Regions from separate parts of the Photorhabdus stackebrandtii genome, predicted to be linked through region 3. Evidence: riboswitches for the same ligand, from Rfam matches in the RefSeq annotation. Region 3 holds a riboswitch; each other region holds the start of a gene.
The links. A riboswitch is a leader RNA that binds a small molecule or an ion and turns the genes downstream of it on or off. The one in region 3 is predicted to bind thiamine pyrophosphate.
Positions count from the first base shown of each region.

Region 1: it holds a riboswitch for thiamine pyrophosphate, as region 3 does, so the genes downstream of both, thiB (thiamine ABC transporter substrate binding subunit) here and thiC (phosphomethylpyrimidine synthase ThiC) in region 3, are expected to answer to the same signal.
Region 2: it holds a riboswitch for thiamine pyrophosphate, as region 3 does, so the genes downstream of both, thiD (bifunctional hydroxymethylpyrimidine kinase/phosphomethylpyrimidine kinase) here and thiC (phosphomethylpyrimidine synthase ThiC) in region 3, are expected to answer to the same signal.

Region 1 is NZ_PUJV01000001.1:313,074-324,012, reverse strand. It holds gene recC (exodeoxyribonuclease V subunit gamma) at 1-1,293, opposite strand, end outside; gene C5470_RS01495 (prepilin-type N-terminal cleavage/methylation domain-containing protein) at 1,271-1,657, opposite strand; gene C5470_RS01490 (YgdB family protein) at 1,654-2,121, opposite strand; gene C5470_RS01485 (prepilin peptidase-dependent protein) at 2,127-2,717, opposite strand; gene C5470_RS01480 (prepilin peptidase-dependent protein) at 2,757-3,272, opposite strand; gene C5470_RS01475 (hypothetical protein) at 3,721-4,062, opposite strand; gene C5470_RS01470 (hypothetical protein) at 4,050-4,316, opposite strand; gene thyA (thymidylate synthase) at 4,443-5,237, opposite strand; gene lgt (prolipoprotein diacylglyceryl transferase) at 5,234-6,109, opposite strand; gene ptsP (phosphoenolpyruvate--protein phosphotransferase) at 6,183-8,429, opposite strand; gene rppH (RNA pyrophosphohydrolase) at 8,439-8,969, opposite strand; TPP riboswitch at 9,083-9,187, shown strand; gene thiB (thiamine ABC transporter substrate binding subunit) at 9,259-10,272, shown strand; gene thiP (thiamine/thiamine pyrophosphate ABC transporter permease ThiP) at 10,248-10,939, shown strand, end outside.
Region 2 is NZ_PUJV01000005.1:123,803-134,741, forward strand. It holds gene trhP (prephenate-dependent tRNA uridine(34) hydroxylase TrhP) at 1-553, shown strand, start outside; gene fbaB (class I fructose-bisphosphate aldolase) at 2,621-3,670, shown strand; gene thiD (bifunctional hydroxymethylpyrimidine kinase/phosphomethylpyrimidine kinase) at 3,792-4,592, opposite strand; TPP riboswitch at 4,634-4,725, opposite strand; gene cspE (transcription antiterminator/RNA stability regulator CspE) at 4,841-5,050, opposite strand; gene pagP (lipid IV(A) palmitoyltransferase PagP) at 5,641-6,264, shown strand; gene C5470_RS06155 (amino acid permease) at 6,334-7,713, opposite strand; gene mgrB (PhoP/PhoQ regulatory lipoprotein MgrB) at 7,879-8,022, opposite strand; gene C5470_RS06165 (helix-turn-helix domain-containing protein) at 8,319-8,702, shown strand; gene yidA (sugar-phosphatase) at 8,793-9,599, shown strand; gene yddG (aromatic amino acid DMT transporter YddG) at 9,663-10,556, opposite strand; gene C5470_RS06180 (DUF2165 family protein) at 10,571-10,939, opposite strand, start outside.
Region 3 is NZ_PUJV01000022.1:4,312-15,250, forward strand. It holds gene C5470_RS16175 (YjaG family protein) at 173-763, opposite strand; gene nfi (deoxyribonuclease V) at 841-1,509, opposite strand; gene hemE (uroporphyrinogen decarboxylase) at 1,514-2,578, opposite strand; gene nudC (NAD(+) diphosphatase) at 2,687-3,454, opposite strand; gene C5470_RS16195 (HAD family hydrolase) at 3,615-4,277, shown strand; TPP riboswitch at 4,333-4,459, shown strand; gene thiC (phosphomethylpyrimidine synthase ThiC) at 4,568-6,496, shown strand; gene thiE (thiamine phosphate synthase) at 6,489-7,127, shown strand; gene C5470_RS16210 (HesA/MoeB/ThiF family protein) at 7,150-7,899, shown strand; gene thiS (sulfur carrier protein ThiS) at 7,896-8,096, shown strand; gene C5470_RS16220 (thiazole synthase) at 8,098-8,865, shown strand; gene thiH (2-iminoacetate synthase ThiH) at 8,865-10,004, shown strand; gene C5470_RS16230 (carbohydrate binding domain-containing protein) at 10,406-10,879, shown strand.

The DNA of each region.
Region 1 (10,939 bases), on a different contig from region 3:
AGCAGAGACATTACCAAATACCGCCTGAACATAGGGCGTATAATTGTCGATATCCGCGACCATCACAATAATATCCCTTGGCGTCAGTGATGGATTATCTTCCAGTAACCTTAAAAGCTGATCCTGTAAAATTTCCACTTCCCGTTGAGGGCTATGGCAAACATGGAAAGACAAAGAACGATCCGAAGGAGCAAGCAGCCGTTTTTGCAGGCTATTTTCAAATGTTTCTTTTGTTGAACCAATCTGGGCATGATCCTCCAGATAGAGAATATCCCTTTGGAGCTGATGTAACACGTTATCTTGTTCTAATTCGACAAAAGCGTGAACATCCGAACTTTGCTCAAGCTGCGACAGTAAATAAAGATTATCACGCCCTAATCGCCCCCATGACGCCAACAAGGGGTTACTGATATCCTGTTCACCTTCATCGTTAAACAGTGATTGAGCATTGCCAGGATCTTTAAAATATTCCAATTCCTGCTTATTTTTATAGTGACGCGGTTTACGGCTGCTCAGTTTTGCCAGAAAAGCATAATTCTGAATATCTCCCCAATAGTATTTACATGGGTTGGTAAACATCAGGTGAATATCAATATGCTGTCCCAATGCCTGTAAGGCTTGTAAATACACAGGCGGCAAAGCCGAAATACCACAGATAAATACCCGTTTCGGTAAGCAAGCTGAAAGTTCAGCACTGTTTTCCAATATCGAAATAAAACGGCGATACAAGTTAGCACGATGCCATTGAGGTTGTTGTAGCTGGTGGGTATATTCCGTTAATTCTAGCCACAATCTTTTCTGCCATAACTGATTATCACTCAAACCATCAATAAGCTGCCCTTGCTGCCAGCTTTCCAGCCATTGCGGGCGATAAACAAGATATTGGTCAAACAGGTCAGCAACCCGCCCGGCCAATTGATGAATTTTCCGTTTATCAAAATCCTGATCAAGATAGTGCCTAAGTGGGACAAATTCTGCTTCTGGCAATAATTGAGGCAATAACGCCATCAGTTTCCATGTCATGGCATCTTTACTAAAAGCGCTTTCTTTCGGGATATCAGGCAATACTTTGGTAAACATATCCCAGATAAAAGTAGCCGGAAGTGGAAACGAAATATTGGCTGATATCCCTATTCTTTCAGCCAGTTGGATTTGCAGCCACTGTGACATTCCTGGGCTTTGTACCAGAATGACTTCCTGCTCAAACGGATCAGTCAGTGGGTTATCTCCGATAAGTATGGTTATCAGCTCTTTAAGAAGATCCAACTGATTAGAATGATAAACCTTGAACATCAGGACTCCCGTTTGAACAAATCCACCGGCTTGCTTTACTTTGCTGATTATAAGACGTTGTTACTATAACTGTAAGCTGATAGCAATCAGATAACTGATATGTCGTCTGAAATTCAGCATGCCATCCCGGTGGCGGTGTTAATTCTGATAAAGCACTTTGACCTGCAATTAATTCATATTGTTCCAGGTATCCATAAGATAATTTATCCGCCTTTGATTGTTGCCAATGTTGCTGAAATCCAAATAATAGTGCCTGATGATAACGCATTAATCCCAGTAAAGAGACAGAAAAGACCATAACGGCAACCATAACTTCGGGCAAACTCATCCCTAATTGATGAGCATGAAAAAGATTTGGTTTCATAAACAAAACCCCGTATCTGCCTCGGGACAGAAATCCAGCCAACCGCTTTCTACCGGAATAAGAGAATCACTTCCACCAGAAGAGATTAATTTCATCCATTGATACAATCCGACAGATTGCCCGGATGCCACTTCTGCCACACCTTTCAGCAGAAAAAAATTACTTGAGTACCTTTTTAAACAGCTTGTTAAATGGAACTCCTGCTGTTGCAGGCAATACCACTCTTCTGTTTTATCACGATAAAGTAGCCATGACTGAGCCATTCCCCATGACAATGCAGATTCTGCTTGCTGAAAAGCTTTTAAATATCTGCGTTCATCAACCATCATGATTAATGCGTTATCCAGATGATGATGTAAAGCTTTCAGCATCATAAGGCTCACAGCCAGCAACATCAGCACTGAAATTAACAATACATTTCCTTGCTGAAATTGCAGGCAAACATTTGGAGAATGCTCAGTCACGGTACTTATCCCCTGATATTGCGCAAACGTATTACTGCCTGATATTGGTAGTTTATTGATGGATGTTTAAACCAATGTGCAATAAGCGTCAATTTGATAAAAACTAAACCATCTTTTGTTGGTAATTTTTCTGCTTTAAATGAATCTACCACTATCTCATTTGGGTCAAATAGCCTTTCCCAGCCATTTTCCTGACAGTTACCCGCACCTCTTTTCCATTCCACTGATTTATTACTAAGACGATAGCCAAAGAATTCTGATTCACTGTGTTCTGGTGGCTCCCATTGGTTATTTATATTAAGATCGTATGCAATAATCAGGCATGAACCCTCACTTTCATCATTTCTATTATTGATTAATATTGGCTTTCCATCGCAATAATGCTGGCAATATCCTGCACGACGAATGTCTTTTTCTATAATATACAATGTTTGTTTAACAAAATATCCTAAACGATATCGCTGATATAACTCCATTACTTGTCTGGTTAAAACCGGGTAACTTTTGGCAATCGCCAGTAAAATAATAGTACCAATAGCCATTGCTACAATCACTTCTAACAATGTCATTCCAGATTGGTTTTTATGTTTTATCATTACAATAGAGTATCACTTATTTTATAAGAAAAAGCATAATTAACCACAAGCCGGAATACTATTAAACTTATTATTACTACATGATCTTACTCTTCCTCGTGAAGAAAAAATAACTGATATTTCACCTGCGGAATTAGCCAAGATAAAACTCGCGGGCATCATCGTATTTCTTATTCCATGAAACTCTATCTGCTCCTTAGTTGCTGAGCTTATAACAACATCCTGATAGGATGATTTTATACCCTCAACATTCTCTAAATCACAATCAGCAAGTGCAGATCTAGAAAGCGCTATACACCACTCTTTTCCCGTTTTCAGCCACAATATCACCTCTTTATTCAGATAATTCGCCATAGATTGCTGCCTGGCGATAAATGTCAATACTTTCTGTACTGATTCCTGTAACCTGACTCTTTCCTGATGATCACCCCATTCTTGTATCCCCCATAAAGAAAATATTGAAACCAGAACAATAACAATCATCAATTCCAATAAGGAAAAACCTAATTGATTATCAATATTATCACTACCAATTATATTAATGTTATCTTCCATTAACAATTCCTTACATCCTTTCGCAAAACATTCTATTTGTTTTAAAAACAGAATAAACACATAATTGAATTTTATGCGAGAGTGCATCAATAAAAAAATAACAACATATTATTGTTACATTTAAATTGCGTAGAGCCTCGCAAAAATCAATAAGGATAGACGTTTTTGTTTCTTATTATTATCATGCATTGTAAGCTTATATGGCTATAAGGAAGAAGTTTCATAAATATAATCAAAAAAAACTCTTCATATATCGTATCCCACGCAGAATACGACAGACTAACCGACGACTTACTGGAGAAACAAAGCATGATCAATCTTGCAGTCGTTCAGGAACGGGCTAACGCTCTGTTTTCAGAGATCCCTTGGCTGACCTACATCGGCTTTGTGTCGGATTCCCGCTAATTCCTGCAATGATACTTGTCCTTTCAACAAAATCTTTTCGTTATCAGTGTATGATCAGTAGTTGATACAAGAGGGTAATTAAATCTTGGTTTGTGCTTGCGTATGCCAATATCTGAATTTCACCCCCGACTACATCATAAATGGCACGGAATTGCCGATCTTTGGAAAACCACTGGTGAAATTGAATTCCTTTATCCAGTAACATTGAGGAATAGCCGTATGCTAACGGGTTTTCCCCAATCAATCTCGATGATTCAATCAGTAAATCATCTACCAAATTTTGAGCCGCTTCCAACCCTATTGTGTAAACCTTGTAGTCTTCAATAATAGAAAGTGTCTGGTAGGCTGTTTCAGCAACTTGAACTTTATATATCACGTCCGACATTCCCTGCGTCTACGAAGTGCTTCTTCAGGGGTCATTTTTCTACCATCCATGATATCTTTCTTAGACAGCATAGCGATTTTAAGCAACGCCATCGCCTGTCTTTCTGCGTTTCTATCGGCTTGCTCCCTCTCACGTTCTGCTACCGGTTGAATAAACAATTCAGATATTCCGTTTTTGGTAATAAACAAGCCGCCCTCGAAGTTCTCTGGGTTACTGAGTAGATCCCTAGCTTTTTTTTGAGAAATGGTATTCATGGTCTTTTTCCTCCTACTTCTGTGTATCTGTATATTATACCACCAAAATGAAAAGGGGAACAATTTATAATAAATTGTTCCCCCAGATTATTGACAAACACAGAAGAACTGTTTCAGCCATAACCTCTAAATAGCAACCGGTGCCTTTATTCCTGGATACGGGTCATAATCGACAATTTCAAAATCATCAAATTTATAATCAAAAAGTGATTCCGGTTTACGCTTTATAACCAGTTTTGGCAGTGAACGCGGCTCACGACTGAGCTGTAATTGTGTCTGTTCCATATGGTTGTTATAAAGATGCGTGTCACCACCCGTCCAGACAAAATCGCCCACTGCCAGATCACACTGCTGTGCCATCATATGAACCAACAATGCATAGCTAGCAATATTGAACGGCAAGCCAAGGAATACATCACAGGAACGCTGGTAAAGCTGGCAGGAAAGTTTGCCATCCGCAACATAAAACTGGAAGAAAGCATGACATGGCGCTAATGCCATTTTATCCAGTTCACCGACGTTCCAGGCCGATACAATGATCCGGCGTGAATCCGGATCGCTTTTAAGCTGTTCCAACACCGTTTTCAGCTGGTCAATCTGGCGGCCATCTGCCGCTCCCCATGCGCGCCATTGTTTACCATACACAGGCCCCAAATCGCCGTTTTCATCCGCCCATTCATCCCAAATAGTGACACTATTTTCATGCAGGTATTTGATATTCGTATCACCATTCAGAAACCAGAGAAGCTCATGAATAATTGAGCGGATATGGCAACGTTTAGTTGTCACCAGTGGGAAACCATCCTGCAAATTGAAACGCATCTGATGCCCGAAAGTGGAGACCGTCCCCGTCCCGGTGCGGTCTGCTTTTGGAGTACCTTCTTCTAGCACTCTTTTCATTAAGTCCAGATACTGTTTCATTTTACCTCTTGTACCTTATTACCTTGGTGTTTGTATGCCCATATCATCATTAAAACTCCCGCCAGGATCATTGGAACAGAAAGAATCTGTCCCATGCTGATTCCATCGAATAAACCCAGTTGTGCATCTGGTTGACGGAAGAATTCCACTATTATCCTGAAAACACCGTAGCCAATTAAAAACAGGCCGGAAACACTGCCCATTGGACGAGGTTTACGGATATATAAATTTAAAATAATAAACAGGACGATCCCCTCTAACGCCATTTCGTAGAGTTGTGAAGGGTGACGGGGAAGAACACCATATTGTTCAAGTATTGATAACAGTGAAGGGTCAGTTGCTGCCAGTGCAATATCCTCACTACGGGAGCTTGGAAACAGCATAGCCCACGGTGTATCCAATGTGACACGCCCCCACAATTCACCGTTAATAAAGTTACCAATTCTCCCCATTCCTAAGCCAAAAGGGACTAACGGTGCAATGAAATCAGCAACTTGTAAGAAATGACGTTTAGTTCTGCGACCAAATAACCACATTGCGCAGATAACACCCACCAAGCCACCGTGGAAAGACATTCCTCCATCCCAAACTTTAAACAAATAAAGCGGATTATCGAGAAAGGCGGGAAGATTATAAAACAGTACGTAGCCAAGACGGCCACCAACAAAGACGCCAACAAAACCTGCATAGAGCAAGTTCTCTACTTCGTTTTTTGCCCAACCACTATTAGGTTTCGCGGCTCTGCGTGTCGCCAGCCACATGGCGAATACAAACCCCACCAGGTACATAAAACCATACCAATGAAGGGATATGGGGCCTATTGAAAAAATAACCGGGTCAATATTAGGAAATGCCAGGTAGCTGTTACTCATCGTTCCCCACTTAATATTTAAAATGAATCCTAAGGCAAATGATTGCGGATCATAGCACAGGCCGTTAAACGGATTAAATTCCGCCTCTGACCAAACCGCCAATCCCATGCCGCTCCATAAACGTTGCTGACAGCTCCTTTACTCTTACGCTGGTTTCAGCCTGTAGTACTTCAGTCATCAACTGCTCAACCTGAACCCTCTCCAAATGACGTAATAAATATTTAATCCTTGGCACACTACAACCACTCATACTCAGGCTGCGATAGCCAAGACCAATCAATAACAGAGCACCCATCGGAGAACCCGCCATTTCACCACAAATACTGATAGCAAGACCCGCTTGCCGGCTATTTTCAAATACCAGTTTTAATGCCCGAATCACAGCCGGATGTAGACAATCATAAAGGGAAGCGACCTGGGTGTTGTTTCTATCCACTGCCAACAGATACTGTGTCAAATCATTGGTGCCAATAGAAACAAAATCGACTCTGCACTTGAGTTGTGGCAAGAGAAAAATGGTCGAAGGAACTTCAATCATCACGCCGAGCTGCGGCATGGGTATCTGATGCGCCAGAATTTGCTCAACTTCCTCTTTCGCTCTGTCTATCAATCTCTTAGCTTCATCAATCTCTTCCACGCTAGTAACCATTGGCAGAAGGATTTTCAAATTACCGCTATTAACATTCGCTCTGAGCATAGCCCTAAGCTGAATAAGAAAAATTTCCGGTTGGTCCAATGTCACCCGTATACCGCGCCACCCCAAACAAGGGTTTTCTTCGCTGATGGGCATATAAGGCAGTTGTTTATCCGCACCGATATCAAGTGTACGCAATACCACCGGTTTATCAGGAAATAATTGCAGCATCTCCTGATAACGGGCTTTTTGTTCATCTTCTGAAGGGAAACCACAGTGCAACATAAAGGGTATTTCAGTTCGATAGAGACCAACACCATCAATATTATTGCCTATATGTAACTCATATTTCAGACTCAAACCCGCATTAAGTTGAACAAGAACACGCTCACCACTTTTGAGCCGCGCTTCCTGATCAACATCCCCTTCAGCCAGTTTACTCAGCGCTTTTTCTTCTTCGATGATCTGTTTATATTCCTGAGAAATCAGCGGCTCAGGTTCAATAAAAACTTCTCCGCGGAAACCATCAAGAATCAGCATACGATTGTGCAGGAGTTCCGGCAGGATATCAGCTCCCATAATAGCCGGGATGCCCATCGCCCGAACCAATATGGCAGAGTGTGAATGCGTCGCGCCATCACGAACAATAACCCCTGCTAATCTTTCCTGCGGCATTTCTGCCAATAGGTTAGCACTCAGTTCATCAGCAACCAGAATAAACCATTCAGGCCACAGATGACTGACAGTCGGTGAATCATCCAGATGAAACAGTAATCGTTGCCCAAGTGCCCGCAGATCCGATGCCCTTTCCCGCATATAGGCATCCTGTAAGCTGGCGAATTGCTCTGCGTATTTCTCAATAACTTGTTTAACCGCCCATTGCGCAACAGATCCCTGCTCAATACAAGAAAACAGATCTTGTTTCAGTTGAGGATCATTCAAAAGGTAGGAATAGAGATCAAAAATCGCGGCACTCTCTTTTTGAGAGCCGGTAGTAAAACGCTTACTGAGCCGCCGGCATTCCGCCGTCGCATCTTCAAGTGCCTGAATCAAACGAGAACGTTCTGCTGCATGATCAAGGGTTGATGCTTCAAAAATTTGTTCAAATGAGGGCTGGGAACAATCCTGCCACCCCTGGGCCATGACGATGCCATTGGAAATTGCCAACGCTTTAATTCGGGTCTGCCGGTAGTGCCCAAACAAGCCCTTGGTCTGAGCCTGAGCAAGAATCACAGCCAACTGTGTCGCCAGCGTCACCATAAAGGATTCTTCGGTTTCATTAAACAAGCGTTGTTCCTGCTGCTGGACAACCAGAACGCCTTGCAACTGACGGCGATAAATAACCGGAACCCCTAAAAAAGCGCGGAAGTTATCTTCCTTAACCTGAGGCAGATATTTAAAACTTGGATGACTGCGTACATCCGCTAAATTAATCAGTTCAGATAATTGACCAACTTGTCCAACCACCCCCTCACCAAATGCCAGGCTGATAATTCTTCCACGGGGTTTCCTCAATCCTCGGGTTGCCATCAGGTAATAACACTGCCGTTGATGATCAGCAAGATAGATAGAACACACATCTGTGCTCATCGCCAGGCAGGTCTCATTCACCAATAGCTCAAGCGCCTCGGCCAAATTGGTTGCCATCGCAACTTTTTCAACAATTTCCCGTAAGCGCATAAGCATGGAGCTAACCTAACTTCTTTTGCGACGATAAGAATATGAAGAACGTAATAATGATACGTTTTCCTGCATTGGCATCACAACCGAAGCAAATTCTTTCATCACGCGCCGGTAAACATCACGTTTAAAAGAGACAACCTGCCGGACAGGATACCAATAGCTGACCCAGCGCCAACCGTCAAACTCTGGGGTATTACTGTGCTGCACATTAATATCTTCTTCATTACAAAGCAGTTGTAATAAAAACCAACGCTGTTTTTGGCCAATACAGACAGGTCTTGTATCCCAACGCACCAAACGCTTAGGTAATTTGTAACGTAACCAATTACGGGTAGAGGCCAAAACGCGTACATCTTTCCGGCCTAAACCCACTTCTTCATACAGTTCCCGGTACATTGCCTGCTCTGGTGATTCCCCCGGATTAATCCCCCCCTGAGGGAATTGCCAGGAATGTTGCCCATAACGCCGGGCCCACAAAACCTGGCCTTGTCGATTACAAATTACAATTCCTACATTCGGGCGGTAGCCATCATCATCGATCACCAGACTACCTCAATAAACTAAATTTGAAAGATGACTAATTGTTTCACACTACCCTCAAGTGGTAAACCTCTATCATTGGACTTTGCAGTCGCTAGCTAAATCTCTACAATAGCACCATCTCAACGGGGTGCTGGCTGTTTAAAACGGTCTTGCTGAGAGTAAACCCGCCGAACCTGATCCGGCTAATACCGGCGTAGGGATTTGAGCTGCTAATTGTTTCACAGAAATTATCTTTCCGTTTAGCGCGCCCTCAGATCCTTTGCCAATCCTCTTAATTAAGGAGAGCAAAGTGTTTAAGACGTTATTTTCCAAATTAACCGTACTGACGGTACTGTCAGCCGCTGCTTTGTTATTGAGTCAGGTTGTACAGGCAAAGCCGGTATTAACCGTCTACACCTATGATTCTTTTGCCACCGAATGGGGACCAGGGCCCGCGATTAAAAAAGCGTTTGAAGCTGAATGTGACTGTGAGCTGAAATTTGTTGCACTGGAAGATGGTGTGTCCCTGCTCAACCGCCTCAGAATGGAAGGAAAGCGCACGGCTGCCGATATTATCCTTGGTCTGGATAACAACTTGATTCAAGCGGCCCAACAGACAGGTCGGTTCACTGAAAGCCAAGTGGATACCCGTAAACTGAAGCTGCCGATACAATGGAATAACACCGTATTTATTCCTTATGACTATGGTTACTTTGCCTTCATTTACAACAAAAATACGTTGCCAAATCCACCAAAGAGCATGGATGAACTGATCAACAGTCACAATAACTGGAAAGTGATCTATCAAGATCCCCGCACCAGCACACCTGGGCAAGGTTTGCTGTTGTGGATGCAGAAAATTTATGGTGATGATGCCCCACAAGCCTGGCAAAAACTGGCAAAGAAAACACTCACGGTCACCAAAGGCTGGAGTGAAGCTTATGGTCTGTTCCTGAAAGGCGAAGGCGATTTGGTCCTGAGCTATACCTCCTCACCGGGCTATCACATTTTGTCTGAGAAGAAAGACTATTATGCTGCGGCAACGTTTAGTGAAGGTCATTACCTGCAAGTCGAAGTTGCCGCCCAACTGGCCTCCAGCAAGCAACCGGAACTTGCCCAGAAATTTATGCGCTTTATGCTGACTCCGGCTTTCCAACAGGAAATTCCAACCACTAACTGGATGTATCCGGTTATTGATATCCAACTACCAGAAGTTTATTCACAGCTTTCAATACCAGAGAAATCATTACAGTACAACGCAGAAGAAGTCGCAAAACACCGTAACCAATGGATTCGCACATGGCAAAACGCTGTCAGCCGCTAATAGCCGGATGGCTGCTGCCGGGGGCGATTGCCGCCGGTCTTTTGCTATTGGTCGCTTTACTGGCATTCGGTACACTTTGGTTTAACGCGCCTGAAGACGACTGGTACTTACTGACAGAAGATCGCTATTTGTGGCATGTGGTGCGTTTTACATTCTGGCAAGCTTTTTTATCGGCTCTGTTTTCTGTTATGCCCGCTATTTTTCTTTCCCGGGCACTCTACCGCCGCCATTTTCCCGGCCGAACCTTGTTTCTGCGCCTGTGTGCTATGACGCTGGTTTTGCCGGTACTGGTCGCTCTGTTCGGCATTCTAACTGTCTATGGCAGAGTCGGCTGGCTGGCACAGTTCTGTGAATGGGCCGGTATCAATTACCCTTTCACCCCTTATGGTTTACAGGGCATTTTGCTGGCGCATATCTTCTTTAATATGCCACTGGCAACACGGCTGTTACTGCAATCACTGGAAAACATTGCGGTGGAACAACGGCAATTAGCCTCACAGTTGGGTATGAATGAATGGCAACATTTTCGTTTCGTTGAATGGCCTTACCTGCGCCGCCAAATCCTGCCAACCGGCGCGCTGATTTTTATGCTCTGTTTTGCCAGTTTTGCCACCGTGCTGGCTTTAGGTGGCGGGCCTGCGGCAACGACTGTCGAGCTGGCAATCTA
Region 2 (10,939 bases), on a different contig from region 3:
TGAGCGACTAACTAAAATGGGCGTTCACTCTTTGAAAATCGAAGGACGGACAAAATCTTTCTATTACTGCGCCCGCACAGCACAAGTTTATCGCAGAGCCATTGATGATGCTGTCGCAGGAAAACCTTTCGATCCAACCCTGCTGACAACACTGGAAGGGCTTGCACACCGTGGATACACCGAAGGTTTTTTGCGCCGCCATACCCATGATGCCTATCAGAGTTATGAATACGGCCATTCAATATCCGACACCCAACAATTTGTCGGTGAGTTCACGGGAAAACGGGTCAACGGATTAGCTGAAGTTGCAGTTAAGAATAAATTCATGGTTGGAAACAGTCTCGAATTAATGACCCCATCAGGCAATATCCAGTTTACACTGGAAGCAATGCAGGATAAAAAAGGCCAACCAATGGAAGTTGCTCCTGGAGATGGGTATATTGTCTATTTACCAATCCCTAAACAAATTGATATTAATTACGCTTTATTAATACGCAATCTAAATGGTATTAGTTCTCAATATGCTCAAAAGAACCGAAACTCAGACAAATAATCACCAATATACCATCCTGGTGATTATATATTTCTTTTTTTAGAAACAGATCACATCAATACTATTTTATTTATCGTAGTATTGTGGGTGAAAAATAAAAAATTAAAAAAGTTTTACAGTAAGACTAGGAACCACCTCCTTGGCCGGCTCAATCTCCCTTGAGCTGGCCTTTTCTTTTTCTCTTAAATAAAATCAATAAGTTATGTGATCCATTTACATGATTAATTAAATAGATAAACTTAACTATTAAATTAATAAACCTTTATATTAATATGTTTCTTGTACTCTATGCATTAATAGGAAAATATTTCTACTTATTGAAATATCACACTATCTAAAGAAATTTAATTAAAATTTTTCACTGTTCAATAATTCAAGAAACCCATCATATTCAGACCAAACATTATACAACTCAATAGAATTAATCAGGTGAAAATTATGAAAATAGATTATTGCAATTTACTTATTGTTAAAACTATTAGTTCAACATTTACCTGACTATTTTAGTTATCAACACTGAACGAACGGCTTCTGTTTCATATAGCCATAATATTAACAAGGGTAAAATAATAATCATCGACCAAAGGCCGGTAAACGACAATGCAGCACATCCGGTATCTCACAAGAATAAAGTTGATATTCATCTTAACCTCACAAAAAGTGTCAGTTAGCAAATCAAAGGACAACAATAAGCATTTCACCTTACCTATCAAGCACAGCATCTTCCATTAACAGCCTAATCATTTGATAAAACACCATTTACCAAGGAAAAAACGTAACAGGAGAAATGTTTTTTACAAAGGAAAGAAAGTTAAATATCAGCATCTGCAATAAAAAACCATGAGGAATTTTCTATCTGTGAAAAAATCAAATTATATTGATATGTTTTTCAATTAGTTAATTGACTGATGAATATAGTCTGAAACTAAAAATTTAATACAATAATTATTTCAATTTATAATCATTTTTATGATAGGATAAATAACCACATTGATTTCCGCTTACAGGATTATATATATTTTAAAACTGTGATGGCCCAGTTCTTTATTTATTTTATATAATCAGGGAAAATTAATTACCAAAATAAAAACTTAAGAATATTAATACCTAGCCCGATAAAGCTCACTAAAATAACATTAGGATATATTGTGTTTTTGTAAAAATTTCATGCATTCAATGATATTTATTTATGCAAATGCACAATACAATAATATTAATCACAGATTCACTAATTTTAAACTTTTTATCTATAATATCAATTGCATATGTTTTTATAAAACCTACAATAAACACAACAACAGCCAAAAAAATTACACTAGCGCCAGCAACAGATGTAGCTAACATCAAAAAACTGGCGCTAAGGTTTTAATTGATTAATCCCAACATGACTTTTTAGGGGGTTCCCCATATAACCGTCCCAAGAGGGGGTCTTATTTTATGTATATCATCGAGAAATCTCTTTTAATATTCTTAGAATCAAAATTCATCACATTAGTATTTAACGGATGGCATTTCCAATTTGAGTGAGAAAATATGACCATCTGAATTGGAATGGATATTTAAGTATGAGAATCATATCAGTAGAACAGAAATATTTTAAATTCCATTTTCCAAAACCGTTCCTGTAAACAAAACCATTCCATTTAATAAGTAAATAAACTGTTAATTTTATCCACAATGTTAAGGTTCAAGTGCAATTTTTCAGAATAGCGGTCAGTTGCTATTCCTCAGTATCTTTCCCCCAAAATAAACGTTAATGTGGTCAATAAAGATAATCCATTTAAATATATGGAAATTTCAACTTACAAAATTCTATAAGTATAGCAGAAACTTATATAAATTATGAAGATATATAACCCAATACATAAAACCCTTACACATTTCTACCCATATCACTTAAAAGCATGGTAATGTCGCTTTTACATTAAAGAACGCCTTTTCAGGTAATAAATTTAACTTTAAAAGCTTACCTGAAGCGATCCACTACCACTTACCTCCTAATACAACTTGTTATTTTAAAAAGGATAAATGACAATCAATAGTATCTCTTATGAACTGGAGTAAGACATGACTGATATCGCTAAGTTGTTAGGCAAAGATGCAGACAGTTTATTGCAGCATCGTTGTAGCACCATTCCAAGTGAAAATCTTTATCTGCCCGGATCCGATTTTGTTGACCGCGTCATGATCGACAATAACCGGCCAAATACGGTTCTGCGCTCTATGCAAACATTGCTAAATCATGGTCGCCTTGCGGGTACTGGCTATTTGTCTATTTTGCCGGTGGATCAAGGTGTAGAACATTCTGCTGCCGCTTCTTTTGCCGCAAACCCACTCTATTTTGATCCAAAGAATATCGTTGAACTGGCTATTGAAGCAGGCTGTAACTGTGTCGCCTCTACTTATGGCGTGTTATCCGCGGTTTCCCGCCGCTATGCTCATAAGATCCCGTTTCTGGTTAAACTAAACCACAATGAAACATTGAGTTATCCCGCTCAATATGATCAAACTTTATATACCAGCGTTGAACAGGCATTTGAGATGGGTGCGGTAGCCGTTGGTGCAACTATTTACTTTGGCTCTGCTGAATCACGTCGTCAAATTGAAGAAATTTCAGTAGCCTTTGAACGAGCACATGAATTAGGCATGGTCACGGTATTATGGGCCTATCTGCGTAACTCCGCCTTCAAAAAAGAGGGGGTGGATTATCACGCCAGCGCAGATTTAACCGGTCAGGCTAACCATTTAGCAGCCACTATCGGTGCCGATATTGTTAAGCAGAAAATGGCTGAAAATAATGGTGGCTATACTGCAATTGGTTTTGGTCATACAGATAAACGTGTTTACTCCAATTTGACCACCGATCACCCAATCGATCTGGTCCGTTATCAGATAGCTAACTGCTACATGGGTCGTGCCGGCTTGATTAACTCAGGCGGTGCATCCGGTGATAATGATTTGAGTGATTCAGTTCGTACTGCCGTCATTAATAAACGCGCTGGCGGTATGGGGTTGATACTCGGTCGTAAAGCTTTCAAAAAATCCATGAAAGAAGGTGTTGAACTGATTAATGCAGTTCAAGATGTCTATCTGGATCAGCAAGTGACTATCGCTTAATAAGGCTTGTCATCGGTGATAATGAATAAGATCGTGAAGGCATTACACATCCTGAACCATATTGCTCCCATAGCACCGGCATCTTACCCTTCATGACCCATTATCACCGAATCACGCTCCCTCACCACCACTGGTAAAAATGATGTACAGGCCCAATTCCGGTTCCGACATTCAGAGAATCCGCCTGTTCTAGTGCCGCCTGGAGGTATGATTTGGCAACAGGAAGCGTTGTCTGCCAATCTGAATAACGTGGACGTAAAGCCGCTAATGCAGCGGAGAAAGTACACCCTGTACCATGAGTATGACGGGTATTGATTCTGGGAGCAGTGAAACGCCATTCTCCATCCCCCGTAAATAGCCAATCAGGGCTTTCACTGTTGGTAAGGTGTCCGCCTTTAAGTAAAACTGCTTCACATCCCAGTGATAACAATTCCCATCCTTGTTTTTGCATGTCTGCTTCGGTTTCTGCTAAAGAGCATCTCAATATAGCCGCGGCTTCCGGCAAATTCGGCGTCATCAACGAAACCTTCGGTAATAACCGTTCAACAACCGCAGAAACCGCTTCCGGCACCAGCAGCGGATCACCGCTTTTCGCAATCATCACCGTATCCAATACAACATAAGGTACTGAATAACGGCTTATTGCGTCTGCAACTACCGCAACATTGGCCGCATTAGATAACATGCCTATCTTGGCGCTATCGATTCTGATATCTGACAGCACAGACTCAAGCTGTGCAGCAACGAAAATGGGATCTATGTCATAAACAGATTGCACACCATGCGTATTTTGTGCGACAAGAGCTGTCATTACTGTTGTGCCATAAGCACCAAGCGCAGAGAAAGTTTTTAGATCAGCTTGAATACCAGCACCACCGCTAGGATCAGTCCCGGCAATTGTCAGTGAATTAATTCTTACCATAGGTACTCCTTCCTACCAGCAAAAGAAAAGCAGGTATCAGGAAAAAGACACCTTGACTTCCCTACGCTGGCATTATCCAGATCAGGTATTACGGGTTCATCTCAGCTCAGAAAGAGCGCCCCGAGTCAAAACAAAAACACCCTATTAGATGACCAACAGGGTGATATCGGTATGTCATTGTTGCCAATAAAAAACCAATTAAGACAACAAATTTACTTCGTCAATTCAAAATGATTGACAAAAAGAAGTTATGCTGTAGTGACGTTTGCCGCAGAAGGGCCTTTCTGACCATCTTGAATTTCAAACTCAACTTTTTGACCTTCCGCCAAAGTTTTAAAACCTTCGCTCTGAATAGCGCTAAAATGTACAAACACATCTTTGCTGCCATCAGCGGGAGTAATAAAACCAAAACCTTTAGATTCGTTGAACCACTTTACAGTACCAGTGATTTTTGCCATTTTAAGAATTTCCTTTGGATCACTTAATTCTAATTCGCCGTTCGGCGCAACATAAAAACCAGAGCGAGTTGCTGCTATTAACAGAACCGTACCTCGTTTACTCGAACGATTTATCACATATTCTTAATATGATGGCAAGCCATTTTTTATCAGCTATGGAGCTAACGCACATATTTAAAATTCTTAACAACAATTATTGTTTAACATAACCGCAAAAATTTGAAAATCCAAGGTTATCCTAATTAGCTTACGGTTCATCCACTCAACAAAACCCCAAATAACATAAATAATTTTAATTTATTTTGCCTGTCTTATTATTAGAATCTTTATATCTATGGTATGTCTACAGGCGCGAATCATCCCCCCTCTTTGAGTGAAAGAAAGAGTCAATACATTTCCAATATTCGTCAGCCCAAATATACGTATTAAATATACCCATTTAATACGTATAACATCTTAATATTGATTTTTCGTTTAAGTTTTATTGAAAATAGCAAGAGTAGAATTCCCAAATTTAGATGTTTGTCATATTTTTCATGATGCAAAGGATCTTCCCAATTCGTGTCATTGGGAAATTGGAGCAAGAAATAATGAAGTTTGATTTAACCGTAGCCGGTGCCCTATCAGTTACTTTTGTAGTCTCATCCGGGACAGTATTTGCAACAGCGGCTGATACCGCCAGTCAATCATTAACAACCACGATATCCCATGCACCCATCAGTTATGGCAACAGTTCAGACAGTTTATGGGAAAAATTTAGCAATAATGTCGCTCTCACTTGGGATGCACCCAGTAATGAACTTTATCTGCCGGTAATTACCTGGCATAACAGATTTACCTACGATGAAGAAAAAATTGACAAATATAATGAACGGCCCTGGGGTTTCGGTTATGGTAAATACCGTTACGACGAAGACAATGACTGGCATTCTCTCTACGCTATGGCTTTTATGGATTCTCATAACCGTTTGGAACCCATCGTTGGTTATGGGTTTCAGAAAATGTGGATACCCAGTGATTTAGATGGCTTCCGAATGGGTATTGGTTTCACTTTAAGTGTCACAGCCCGTCATGATTATTACTATGTTCCTATTCCACTTCCACTACCACTATTCTCCATAGAATATGATCGGTTATCGTTTCAGGGGACATACATTCCCGGCACATATAATAACGGTAACGTGCTCTTCGCCTGGTTACGCTGGCAATGGTAACCAGATAAAAAACACCAGGCTGTGGGTGACATCAGCCTGGTATCCTTATCGAGATAATCCAGGTATATATTATCCCTGGTTCATGGTTTCCATTTTATTATTGCGGGAATGAGATATGAGAAACCCGAGCCATAAAATACCAATCCAAAATGGCATCAGAATGACTGAAATACGAATACTGTCCATCATCAAAATAATGACAAGTATAAAGACCAGGAAAACCAGACACAGATAATTACTAAACGGGTACCAGAATGCTTTAAATGAAGGTTCTACCCCTTCTTTAACTTTCTTTGCCCGGAATTTTAAATGCGCCATACAGATCATGACCCAGTTAATAACCAGTGTTGTCACCACTAACGCCATCAATAATTCAAATGCTTTACCCGGCATGACATAGTTAATCAATACACCAATTGACGTAGCCAACGCAGATATCACAATTGCTTTAGTAGGAACACCACTCTCATTAACTTTTATCAGCGTTCTGGGTGCATTGCCTTGCTTTGCTAAACCGTACAGCATCCGACTGTTACAATATACACCGCTGTTATAAACGGACAAGGCGGCAGTCAGAACAACAATATTCAGAACATTAGCCACCCAAAAGCTATCCAGGTTATGAAAAATCATGACAAATGGGCTTTCACCTTCAATGACATTGCCCCACGGATAAAGCGACAACAACACGGTCAGAGAACCAATATAGAAAATCAATATCCTGTATACCACCTGATTGGTGGCCTTGGGAATACTGATACGTGGGTTTTCCGCTTCCGCAGCGGTAATACCAACCAGTTCCAACCCACCAAAAGAAAACATAATCACAGCCATTGCCATGATAAGGCTAGAGATCCCATTAGGCATAAAACCGCCATATTGCCAAAGATTAGCAATACTAGCCTGTGGGCCACCATTCCCGCTGACCAACAGGTAAGCGCCAAAAACAATCATGCAGATAATTGCTGTCACTTTAATGATAGCAAACCAGAATTCTGTCTCACCATATGACCGGACATTAATTAAATTTACCGTATTGATTAGGACAAAGAATACCGTAGCAGAAACCCAAGTAGGAATATCAGGCCACCAGTAATGAATATACATCCCTACAGCCGTTAATTCTGCCATTCCAACCAGAGTAAACATCATCCAGTAATTCCAGCCTGATAAAAAACCGGGAAAATCCCCCCAATATTTATAGGCAAAATGACTAAACGACCCCGCTACAGGCTCTTCAACCACCATTTCCCCCAGTTGACGCATAATCAGAAATGCAATAAAGCCTGCGATAGCGTAGCCTAAAATTACAGAGGGACCGGCCATTTTTATGGTTTGTGCAATACCGAGAAATAACCCGGTCCCGACAGCGCCCCCCAAAGCAATAAGCTGAATATGCCGGTTTTTTAAACCGCGTTTAAGTGTTGATCGCTGCGATTGTTCTGCCATCTTTTCCTCTTGCTGCAACTTTTTATTTTATTATTAGTGGGAAAACAACCGCTTCCCATTCACCTGCTTTATTTAAAACAGACATAGCTTTAAAGGGTGGATATTGAAGACATATGTTAGCACAGATACATGATGGGAAAATGGCTGATGAGTATCAGCAACTAATCAGAAAGGCAGATATCGAGTCACAAAACAAATACCTGAATCAAACTTTTCACCCTGATCACAGTAGCTATCCAAAGCTAACAAGTACAAGAACAGACATATTCCAAGTAATACTAAGATTGCAATGGTTTTTTTTATGTCCAATTCTGTTTCCTTCGAGTTCGGTCAGTACGCAAATATGTTAAGAATAAAGTTGGAAAATGATATCTTACAATAGTGCAACAGGAAAAATATTCATCTCACGCTTTCCGTTATGAAAAAATCGTACTGGCTCACAGTCTTATGACAGAAATGTACCAGAACGAATTTAACAGAACAAAAAAATCAATTATCACATTCAGTTATAATTTGAATCACTATGTCAAAGCTTTGTCATCTTTAGAAAAATCAGAAAAAATTGTGTATACTTCCTTTCACTTTCAACCAGAACAAAATTGTTAATGCCACAGGATAATCACTTAGCACTTGTATACGCTCTTAGCAAATGGATTGAGAATCACCTTGGCCGGGTAATTCATCTGGAAGAACTGGCTGCTTACTCTGGCTATTCGCTTTGGCATATGCAGAAAATATTCAAGGAAGTTACCGGAATTTCTCTTGGCAAATATATCCGCCAGCGACGTCTGGCCGGCACTGTTCATCTTTTAAGAAACAGCACTTTGCCTATTTTTGATATCGCCCTGGATTTTGGCTTTGGTTCACAATCTCATTTCACTTATATGTTCCGCAAAGAGTATGGCATAACGCCCTATGATTTCCGGCAGAATCCAGATATTGAGCTGGAGGTTAAACTACCCCTGCATTTCGCTACCAACTGTTCATGACACGGCAACCGGAAAGCACCTTTAAACGGGTAATTACCCAACAAACGCAGCCATACCATAATCAGGTTGCCAGATTTTCAGGAGAGAGATATGTCAATAAAATTGATCGCCATTGATCTTGATGGCACTTTGCTGAACGAGAGTCATCAAATCACGCCCCCAGTCAAACAAGCTGTCCATCGAGCCAGACAACAAGGCGTTCATATTGTTTTGGCTTCTGGCCGGCCTTTTACCGGCATCCAGCGATATTTACAGGAATTAGAGCTGGACAAAACCAACAGTTACTGCATCAGTAATAATGGTAGTGTTGTCCATCAGGCGTATAATGGTGAACATTTGCTGGAAAATTTATTGGATTTTGAAGACTATCTGTTTTTTGAATCTCTCTCCCGTGAAATCGGTGTTCATCTTCACGCTTTAGAATTTAATAAAATATACACCGCTAACCGTGATATCAGCCCATATACCGTCAGAGAAGCTTTTCTCACCGACACACCTCTAACTTATTGTCCTGTCAACGAAATGAACAGTGAGATGTACTTTACTAAATTAATGATGATCGACCACCCTAATATTCTCCGTGATGCCATCAACTTCATTCCTGCCGAAACTTATAAGCACTATACACTGATTCAAAGCAGCCCCTATTTTCTGGAAATTCTCAGCAAAGAAGTGAATAAAGGTACTGCTGTCAAAGCCGTTGCTGATCATCTCGGTATTACCAGAGACAAAATTATGTGTATTGGTGACCATAATAATGACCTGGCAATGATCGAATTCGCCGCTATTGGTGTCGCAATGGGTAATGCCGAACAACGTGTCAAAGATATCGCTCAGTTTATTACTGCAACAAATGAACAAGATGGCGTGGCAATAGCGATAAATAAATTCCTGTAAAGCGATTTATTTTCTATTCAATCCCATCTTATGCTTCTCCCTGATATCTTGACTTCACAGGTACTATTTGGTTCTGGTCGCTAACCAACAGACAATTGATCCGATTGTGACCATTAACACACCTTGCCAAAATGAAAAAGAGAGCGCGGTACTCAGCAGCAAGGATGAAAAAGCGGTTGATATAATCGGCGTGAAATAAGATAACGTAGCCAATAATGCAACATGTCCTCTGATGATTGCAACTGTCCAGGCAGCATTCGCTACACCAATAGCCGCTCCGGCAAACAATAATATGCTGACACTACGAAGAGTTATCACCATTTCAGGGGGAGATGTGAAAAAGTATTGAATCCATAATGCAAAAGCAGTCAGGATAAAAAACAGCGTCATGCCATTTTTACCCGCTGCCATAATTTTTGTAATGTTACAATACACAGCCCAGATAATTGCACCAGCAAAAGCCAGCCCATAGCTTAATGGATTGCTCTGGATATTCTCCACCATCTGCCTGAATGACCAGCCATTATCACCGCTCATCACCCAACCAATCCCCAAAATAGACAGTAATAAACCAGGATAAAGCCACCCATTCACTTTCTGCTTATTAACAATAACCGCCAGTAAGACAGTAAAACCTGGCCATAAATAGTTAACCATACCCAATTCAATTGCCTGAGCACGATTATTGGCAAAACCTAATGAGAGTGATAAACAGATTTCATAACCGACAAATAGCAAACTCCCAAGCCACAAATAGACTCTGGGAAAAGTGCTGATTTTTGGGAAACCTATTAGAAAAACCAGAAAAATTGCGCCAACAGTATAAATAAGAGCCGCGCCACCTACAGGCCCAAAACTTTCACTAACACTTCTTATCAATCCGACAATTGTACTCCACAGCACAATCGCCAGTACTCCGTATATTGTCGCTTTGTGTTGTTCGATCCTTGTTTTCACATCTACCCTCATATTTATTCTTGGTCTAGTTCTTTGTCACACTGAATCAAATAAATCAATACCAGAATGATAGTGATAAAGAAATGGAAAGCGCTGGATACTCCGTTCCATTGTTTAGACATCCACATCCCAAACCATTCACCACCAATTGACATAAATGCCACCTGCCAGGTGAGGAAACCCAAGGTCAGGCCGACTATCGCGATAGCTTTCTTTTTATTGAAGACAGCAGCATTAGATTTTAAATTCGTGAGTAAACGGATACCACCAATCCAACATAACACCGCGGTTAACGTTTCTAAAGAAATAATGGCAATATAACCAATGTGATGTAGTATCGGTGAATGGATTGCACGATAGGTGATGGTCGCATCAGGGAAAAT
Region 3 (10,939 bases):
GTGTGTTTATCGTTTGCAAAGCATCGAGTGCGACGGATATGCCGAATGACAGCACCCCTGCATACACGCACCGATAGCCACTTCTTTTCACCCCCCAAATGTAGAACAGAGTGGGGGCAAAAGTGAAGCCTTTGAACATGGCATTTAAAGCATTAAATCACGTTTTTTCACTTTACTGCGTTAAATTTATGCCTATGTTGCTAATTCCTGACTCCCGGAGGTCAGCTTTCAATCCTTTAATCAACTCAATATCCCGCTCTTCACAGCCGGCCAATAAGCGATAAATTTCCCATTGAATGTCCCACTCTTGTTCAATGGCAGGTAATACTCTTAATTCTTCATCGGTCATTTCTTTCCCGGCATGAGTCATTTCAAGCATAGCAACGGTGCGAATTGAAATTTCACTCACTGCAATTGTATGCTCCAATGTCTCACCACTCAGACGGGCATGAATAATTTCCCCTAACGCAATACACGCATCAATTGCCGGGTACACACCGTAAATATCGTAATCATCGGCTGACGGAATGATTTGTTCCAACTTTTCCAGCTGATTATCAAAATTAACCTTGGCATCTTTTACAACTAATATTTCCCACACCAAATCCAGAATACGGCGGTAAAGAGCAGGTTCCGCGAACGCTGTCTGACGACAGAACATCTGGTAATTTGGATACATCCGTTCGCATAAACTCGCCATGAAAGTCAGATGCTGCCAGCTTTCAAGTTTTTCCAGCCGTAAATGTATCGGGTTTCGTAACATTAGTTCTTACTCATTAATGCATAATTTGCTTCGCAGTTTACCTGAAATTCAAGAAGATCCACACGCTTACACCGAATTTAAGGATTTTTCTGCATCATTTGTTCAAAAAACGCCCTATTTGAGGCGATACCATCCGCCCAACGGGTAGTTTCAGGTAGGCGATAACCTCTCACACAACGCTCTACCCATAGCAATGCACTATCAAGACTGATTCTGTGTCCTGTAGAAATATACAATGGATTACAACGTTTTTTACTTCGCCATACCCAACCAATCTGCTCCTCTTTATCAATCAAAGGCTGGCAACTGCCGGGTTGCTCATCCAATGGTTCACTTTCACCACATAAACGACGTTTTGCCACACCAATAGTAGGTACATTCGCCAATAAACCAAAATGGCTGGCAACACCTAAACGACGTGGATGCGCAATACCATGGCCGTCCACCATGACCAGATCAGGTGTATGTTTCAGCGACTGCCAGGCAGCCATCAATGCAGGATATTCACGAAAAGAGAGTAAACCAGGGATATAAGGAAGTGTAGTTTCAATTCGGGCTATCTGATACTCCACCAGTTCAAGGGTAGGATAAGAGAGAACAGCAATAGCTGCGCGGGTAACCGTTCCCTGCTGTTCAAAGCCCACATCAGCACCAGCAATCAATTTTGGTGAGGAAAAATCATCATGACGAATGACTTGCTGAGCCTTTTCTATTTGTTCCTGACGTAATGCTTTCGTGTTAATCATATTTTTACTGATGATATTTAGCTGAAAGTTTATGTACCGCTTCAACAAATACACCAGCATGTTCCGGCAGTACATCTTGATGGATACCATGACCAAGGTTAAAAACATGACCAGAACCCACACCAAAACCTTGCAAAATTGTCGAAACTTCCTGCTCAATCCGCTCTGGAGAGGCGTATAACATAGATGGATCCATGTTGCCCTGCAAAGCCACTTTACTCCCTACACGACGACGTGCATCAGCAATATCTGTCGTCCAGTCCAAACCAAGGGCATCACAACCCGTTTCAGCCATTGCTTCCAGCCATTGCCCACCGCCTTTGGTAAACAATGTTACCGGCACACGGCGACCTTCATTTTCACGGATCAGGCCATCAACAATTTTGTGCATATAACGCAGGGAAAACTCGCGATAATCCCGCCCCGTCAGCACGCCTCCCCAAGTATCGAAAATCATCACGGACTGAGCGCCCGCTTTAATCTGGGCATTAAGATAAAGAATAACACTGTCTGCCAGTTTACCCAGCAATAGGTGCATGACAGCGGGTTCGGCATACATCATTTTTTTGATTTTAGTGAATGCCTTACTACTACCGCCTTCCACCATATAAGTCGCCAGTGTCCACGGGCTACCGGAAAAGCCAATCAAAGGAACCTGACCCGCCAGTGCCTTACGGATGGTACGCACTGCATCCATCACATAACCCAGCTCCATTTCAGGATCAGGAACCGGCAGTTTTTCAACATCAGCACGACTTAAAATAGGGGACTTAAAACGCGGGCCTTCACCTGCCTCGAAATAGAGTCCCAACCCCATTGCATCAGGAATAGTGAGAATATCAGAGAAGAGAATCGCCGCATCCAACGGATAACGCCGTAAAGGCTGTAAAGTGACTTCGCAGGCAAGTTCAGTATTCTTACATAGAGAGATAAAATCACCTGCCTCGGTACGGGTAGCCTTATATTCCGGCAAATAGCGACCAGCCTGACGCATCATCCATACAGGTGTAACATCAACGGGTTGGCGTAGTAAGGCTTGCAAATAGCGGTCGTTTTTCAACTCATTCATAACAGGCTCCATTTATTTATTGGCCGCAATATTATCTGGCTGCAATGATTTGCTGCCATTGTAACATGACAGGCAAATCTCTCCCGTTGAATCGCACCAAACAGTACATTACGCATTTCGGCATAAAGCAACCGTATCTTCAATCAACCGGCGGGCAATCGTATTGGCTGGCGGGATCAATGGCAGTTGATCATAGCGATACCAGTCTGCGCTAATCAGCTCTTTCGGATCATGACGGATTTCACCGCTGTCATAATCAGCCAGAAATGCCATCATCAATGAATGAGGAAAAGGCCACGGCTGAGAAGCCACATAACGTAAGTTACGGACTTTAATATTACTTTCTTCCATTACTTCGCGGGATACCGCTTCTTCGAGTGTTTCACCTACTTCGACAAATCCCGCTAGTACTGTGTACATATTCCCGCGATGACGTTGATGCTGCGCCAGCAAAATCTGATCATTACGGCGAATACCGACAATAATGCAAGGCGCAATCTGCGGATAATAACGCTCATGGCAGTGGTTACACAAACAAGCCCATTCACTGACACTGTGGTACATTTCATTGCCACAATAACCACAATATTGATGAGCACGATAAAACTCTGCTAGCTGTACTCCCCGACCAGCTAACTGAAACAATCCGCACTCACTTGAAACAATTTCCCGTAGCGAAACCATATCGGAAGACATTTTTTGACGAATAAGCCAAACTTTCTCTCCCTGCCATTCACCAATAGGCAATGCTATTTTTCCTTGCAGTGACCATTGAGCCGCTATTCCAAAGGGTAATTCACCTTTAGGGAGCCAAATACGATTTTCATAGCTAATAATCCACCAGCCACGTTTTGTACCTGTAATTTGTTGTTGCATCATCACTATGACATCTTAAATTATTCTAATATGTGTATAAATCATACGCTTTTTCATCAGAAAAAGAGTGTCTTATTATTATATATTGTATTGCCTGACCAGACAGTGACAGGCATGATTCTCAGCTATCAATGTGCTTTGACCTGAGGAACACAACATCATGCCACAACCGCTTGCAGTGTTTGATCTGGATGACACCTTAATCTCCGGTGATTCCAGCGCTATATGGACAGAATTCTTATGGGAAAAAGGCATAATTACTGATCCCAGCTTTATCGAAGCAGACAAAAAAATGATGGCTGATTACAGCGCAGGTATGCTGAATATGAATGACTATCTGGCATTCAGCTTGGAAACATTACATCAGGTTCCGCTAGAGCGGGTTGATGTCTGGCTCACCGAATTTGTTAAAGAGAAAATCAGACCACGGTTTTACCCACAAGCCAAAGCTCTGCTTGAAGAGTATCAACAGCAGCAGGTTCCAGTCATGATTATTTCAGCCACCGTCTCTTTTATTGTGAAAAAGATAGCTGCCGAATTAAATATTCACACTGCACTAGGCATTGATATGGTGATGGAAAATGGCTGCTATACCGGCAAAATAGACGGTATTGCGACTTTTCGTGAAGGTAAAGTCAAACGAATCAAACAGTGGCTGGAACAACAAAATAGTTATCCTGAAATTATCCGTTTTTACAGTGATTCAATTAATGATCTACCAATGTGCCAATTTGCCGATGAGGTCATTACTGTCAATGCCGATGCCCGTTTAAAAGCCGAAGCACAACAACATGGCTGGCAACAATTAACCTGGTCATTGTAAATACTTTCAATCAGTAAGGGTTGTAGTTTTCATAATCCCTTCTATACTTATGCCTACTTTCTTGTCGGAGTGCCTAGCGTAAGCTGTTTTATCGCAGCATACACAGGCTGAGACCGTTAATTCGGGATCCGCAGAACCTGATCGGGTTAATACCCGCGAAGTGGAACAAGAGTAATCAACCGCTGTCGGCTCACCCGGTTTTCTTACCAAGAGTCCATCCAGCCATCAATTATTACTCCCTGCGAGCTCCAGACAAGCAACTTTCCCAATAACACGGTTAGGAATTTGCTATGTCTAATAATATTGTTATCCCTGCAACTGATATTTCACCAAAACCCAGCACGGCACGTCCACGTCAAGCTCAACGCGATGCCGCTCAGGAATTTATTAATTCTATTCAGGGAGTCGCATTCCCTAATTCTCGACGAATTTATCTCCAAGGTTCACGTGACGATATCCAAGTCCCAATGCGGGAAATTCAGTTATCGCCCACTTTAATTGGTGGAACTAAAGAAGAACCGCGATATGAGGAAAACGAAGCTATCCCTGTTTACGATACTTCTGGTGCTTATGGCGATCCTGATTCCATGCTGGATGTGCATGTTGGGTTAACTAAATTGCGCCAGCAATGGATCGACGAACGCCAAGATACAGAACCCGTTACTGCCCTCAGCTCTGATTTTACTCAGCAACGCCTGGCGGATGCTGGTCTCGATCATTTACGTTTCAATAACCGCCCTCATCCATTAAAAGCCGGTAAAGGCAAACGAGTGACTCAATTGCACTATGCCCGTAGAGGCATCATCACACCGGAAATGGAATTTATCGCACTACGGGAAAATATGGGACGTGAACGTATCCACGGCGATGTACTACGCCAACAACATGCCGGGCAAGGCTTCGGCGCTCAGTTGCCAGAAAATATCACACCAGAATTTGTCCGTCAGGAGGTCGCGGCTGGCCGGGCGATTATTCCTGCCAATATCAATCATCCTGAATCAGAACCAATGATTATTGGTCGTAATTTTCTGGTGAAGGTTAACGCCAATATCGGTAACTCTTCGGTAACCTCTTCTATTGAGGAGGAAGTGGAAAAGCTAATCTGGTCTACCCGTTGGGGAGCGGATACGGTAATGGATCTCTCCACTGGCCGTTATATCCACGAAACCCGCGAATGGATCTTACGTAATAGCCCGGTTCCTATCGGCACAGTCCCCATTTATCAGGCTCTGGAAAAAGTTAATGGCGTAGCGGAAAACCTCACCTGGGAAATGTTCCGTGATACCTTGCTGGAACAAGCAGAACAAGGGGTGGACTACTTCACTATTCACGCAGGCGTTCTGCTGCGCTATGTACCGATAACAGCCAAACGCCTCACCGGGATCGTTTCCCGCGGTGGCTCAATTATGGCGAAATGGTGCTTATCTCATCATCAGGAAAACTTCCTCTACCAACATTTCCGCGAGATTTGTGAAATCTGTGCTGCTTATGATGTTTCTCTATCCTTAGGAGATGGCTTGCGCCCCGGTTCTATTCAAGATGCCAATGATGAAGCCCAGTTTGCAGAACTACACACATTAGGCGAACTAACCAAAATTGCCTGGGAATATGATGTTCAGGTGATGATCGAAGGCCCCGGACATGTGCCAATGCAGATGATTCGCCGCAATATGACAGAAGAATTGGAGCACTGTCATGAAGCCCCTTTCTATACTCTTGGGCCACTGACGACAGATATTGCACCAGGTTATGACCATTTCACTTCGGGCATTGGTGCAGCGATGATTGGCTGGTTTGGCTGCGCCATGCTCTGTTATGTGACGCCAAAAGAACATCTTGGGCTGCCAAACAAAGATGATGTTAAGCAAGGGCTGATAACCTACAAGATTGCTGCTCATGCTGCCGATCTCGCCAAAGGCCATCCAGGCGCACAAATCCGTGATAACGCGATGTCAAAAGCAAGATTTGAATTCCGTTGGGAAGATCAATTTAATCTGGCGCTCGATCCAGATACCGCACGTGCCTATCACGATGAAACTCTGCCACAAGCCTCCGGTAAAATTGCTCATTTCTGTTCTATGTGCGGGCCTAAATTCTGCTCGATGAAGATCTCTCAGGAAGTACGCGATTATGCCGCCGGTATGGAACAGATGTCAGAAGAATTCCGCGCCCGCGGTAGCGAGCTGTATCATAGTGCGGAGGGAATCTCTCATGAGTAATCTGCCTAATGCCCCATTTGCCCCGACGGAACACAGATTGGGGCTGTATCCGGTCGTGGATTCACTAGAGTGGATTTCCCGCCTATTAAAGGCAGGAATTACTACCATCCAGTTACGAATCAAAGACTTGCCAGAAGATCAGGTCGAGGGAGAAATTAAGCAGGCCATCATGCGGGGCCACCAATATAACGCTCGTTTATTTATTAACGATTACTGGCGACTGGCGATCAAACATGGCGCTTACGGTGTTCATCTGGGACAGGAAGATTTGGATAACGCCGATCTGAATGCAATCCAGGAAGCCGGATTGCGGTTAGGCATTTCCACTCACAATGAACAAGAATTGGCACGGGCAAAATCTTTACGTCCATCTTATATCGCCCTCGGCCATATTTTCCCGACGACTACCAAAACAATGCCCTCTTCCCCACAAGGGCTAGCAGCACTAAAACAACAGGTAGAAAACACACCGGATTATCCTACTGTCGCTATCGGAGGCATCTCTCTTGAACGTGTACCGGATGTTATTGCTACAGGAGTTGGTAGTGTGGCACTGGTCAGTGCGATTACCAAAGCAAAGGATTGGCGTCAGACAACAGCGCAATTGCTTCATCTGGTTGAAGGCATTTAGTTGAAGGTATTGAGAGGTTCTTATGCTGAATGATCAAGAATTTATGCGTTACAGCCGACAACTGTTGCTGGAAGATATCGGCCCTGAAGGGCAGGAAAAACTGAAAACCAGCCGTGTACTGATTGTCGGTCTGGGAGGGCTGGGTGCCCCTGCGTCTCTCTACCTCGCCGCGGCAGGTGTGGGAACAATTTATCTCGCGGATGATGACCAACTGCACATCTCCAATTTACAACGGCAAATCCTTTACCGCACAGAGGATATCCCTTCGGCAAAAGCTGAACTTGCAGCAAATCAACTCAATGCGCTGAATCCACTGGTAAAAATAACCGTTCTTAATCAACGTCAAGATGTGGAATCACTGAAAAAAATCGTAAAACAGGTCGATCTGGTTCTTGATTGCTGTGACAACATGGCAACTCGCCACGCTATCAATGCAGCTTGTGTAGCCACACGCAAACCCTTAATCAGTGGCAGTGCTGTTGGGTTCAGCGGTCAGCTTATGGTGCTTGAGCCCCCTTATTCCCACGGCTGCTATACCTGTCTCTACCCTGATCAGGAAGAACCACAGCGCAATTGCCGAACTGCGGGTGTATTAGGTCCGGTAGTCGGCGTCATCGGCACATTACAGGCATTGGAAGCCATCAAAATGTTAACCGGACTTCCCTCTCCGTTGAGCGGTAAACTTCGGCTGTTTGATGGTAAGCAGCAAAGCTGGAGCACGCTACAGCTCAGTCAATCGCAGCAATGCCCAATCTGCGGAAATATGGCATGAAAATTACTATAAATGACCAGCTGATGGAGCTTACCGCTCCTCTGGCTCTACAACAATTACTGGAACAACTTGAATGGTCACAACCGGGAACGGCATTGGCCATTAATCAAACCATTATTCCGCGTTCGAACTGGAGTACGTACCAAGTTAATGATGGGGACAATATCCTTTTGTTTCAGGCTATTGCCGGAGGTTGATATGTTAAAGATCGCTGATACTACTTTTGATTCCCGTCTGTTTACTGGTACAGGCAAATTCGCTAATGCAGATTTAATGATTCAGGCTATAGCTGCCTCTGGCAGTCAGCTTGTCACGATGGCGATGAAACGCATTGATTTGCAGGGAGGTAATGACGCTATTCTGGCACCATTACAAAAACTTGGCGTCAAATTGCTGCCAAATACTTCTGGAGCCAAAACCGCAGAAGAGGCTCTGTTCGCAGCCCGTCTGGCCCGTGAAGCGTTGGCAACAAACTGGATCAAACTGGAGATCCATCCTGATGTGAAATACTTGCTGCCCGATCCGGTCGAAACGCTCAAAGGCGCTGAAATGCTGGTCAAAGACGGATTTGTCGTTCTACCTTATTGCAGTGCGGATCCTGTTTTGTGTAAACGTCTGGAAGAAGTGGGCTGCGCGGCAGTCATGCCTTTGGGCGCGCCGATTGGCTCTAATCAGGGACTGCTAACCCGGGATTTCCTGCAAATTATTATTGAGCAAGCACAGGTGCCAGTGGTTGTCGATGCGGGCATCGGCGCACCAAGCCATGCACTGGAAGCGATTGAACTGGGTGCTGATGCCATATTGGTCAATACCGCTATTGCCGTCGCGCATAACCCAGTAAAAATGGCACAGGCATTTAGCATGGCAATTGCAGCAGGCGAATTATCCTATCAGGCTGGTTTAGCAAGTCGAAAACAACACGCTGTTGCATCCAGCCCATTGACTGATTTTCTGGGAACGTTCTAATGGCTAATCATCTTTTGAACAACAGTTTTGGTTATCGCTGGCAGCAACTGGGTTGGGATGACATTACCCTTCGCATTAACAGCAAAACTTCGCAGGATGTCGAACGGGCATTGGGCAGCCACAAATTAAATCTGGATGATTTTATGGCGCTGATCTCACCAGCGGCGAAACCCTATATAGAACCGCTGGCACAACGAGCACAGAAATTGACTCGTCAACGCTTCGGTAATACCGTTGGTTTTTATGTGCCGCTTTATCTCTCGAATTTGTGCGCCAATGATTGCACCTATTGTGGATTCTCAATGAGTAACCACATCAAGCGCAAGATACTAAATGAAGACGAAATTATTGCAGAATGTCAGGCGATTAAAGCTCTGGGCTTTGACAATCTGCTATTAGTCACGGGAGAACATCAAAGTAAAGTAGGTATGGACTATTTCCGCCGTTATCTGCCACTTATCCGTGAACATTTCAGTTCCATAATGATGGAAGTCCAGCCAATGACTCAGGAAGAATATTCAGAACTCAAAACATTGGGGCTGGATGGTGTAATGGTTTATCAAGAAACCTATCATGAACCAACTTATCGGCTGCATCATCTGCGGGGTAAGAAACAAGATTTTCATTGGCGACTAGAAACACCGGATCGTCTTGGCCGGGCAAAAATTGATAAAATTGGTTTAGGGGCATTAATTGGCCTATCTAACCACTGGCGGACAGATTGTTATATGGTGGCTGAACATTTATTCTTTTTACAACGCACATACTGGCAAAGTCGTTATTCAATTTCATTCCCACGTTTGCGGCCTTGTGCCGGAGGTATTGAACCTGCATCACTAATGAGTGAAGCAGAACTGGTACAACTGATTTGTGCTTTTCGTCTGTTTGCGCCAGATGTTGAGCTTTCTATTTCTACTCGTGAATCCCCATTCTTCCGTGATCACGTTATACCACTGGCAATCAACAATGTCAGTGCAGGTTCTAAAACACAGCCCGGTGGTTATGCAAATAATAGCCACGAAGAATTGGAACAATTTATTCCGTATGATAATCGTTCTGTTTATCAGGTCGCGAACGTATTAATTAAAGCCGGATTACAACCTGTCTGGAAAGATTGGGATGGTTATTTAGGCCGATAATTTAACAGGGATTTATCGTAAGGAAAGGACTCCTATCTAATAACCCCTAATTAATCGTCTATCACTCCTTTTTTATCAAGTAATTTATTAAGTTTTCAGAATATTTAATAAATTAAATAACACAAATCTGACCTATCTTAGCGGATTATTCAGCAACGTTGAATGCAAGGAGCGAATAAATTTACACCGATACTGAAGAGAAGAAAGAGACTATGTACACTGTATATATTGAAACTTACATTCATTTATCTTATTTTTTTATTAATTGATACAACAAATTACAAATCTCCATCAATAAAAAATACGATTGAGTATTCTCCTGTCATTGATAAAGTGCTCACCGAAAAACAAAGCACTTAATAAAAATCAAATTCATTCCTATTTATTTAAAAAGGACTAATATGAACGTACAAGAAATCCTGGATAACGAAGATTATTCTGGTAATAAGAAAAACTCTCATAAAGAACTGGTTAACGGCTCATTTAATGAAGGATATAACGGTTGGAGAATCCCAGTGCCTGAAACGGTAAAAATCTTATCCGAGAATGAAATTAACTTTCTCAGAGTCCAAAGCGTTACGGGTTCCGGCGTTATCGATCAAATTATAGAAGGATTAGAACCTAACACTAAATATAAATTGACTGGTACCGCTCGTTTATCAGCAGAGTCATCAGCAGCTTATTTTGGTTTACAGAATCGCACATCTGGTCCGGAATCTTTTGCTGTAAATAGCACCAATTTTACAACTGGTACTATCGAATTAAGTACAGATGAAGAAGGACTTTTACGCGTTTACTTGCTGAAAGACCAAATTGGCCCCAGACCAAGCGGAGCAACCGCTGACTTTACCGGTTTTATTTTAGAAAAAGCCTGAACATTTAACTTTGATATCGTTTGACATTTCAACACCCGAAGCTCATTGCTTCGGGTGTTT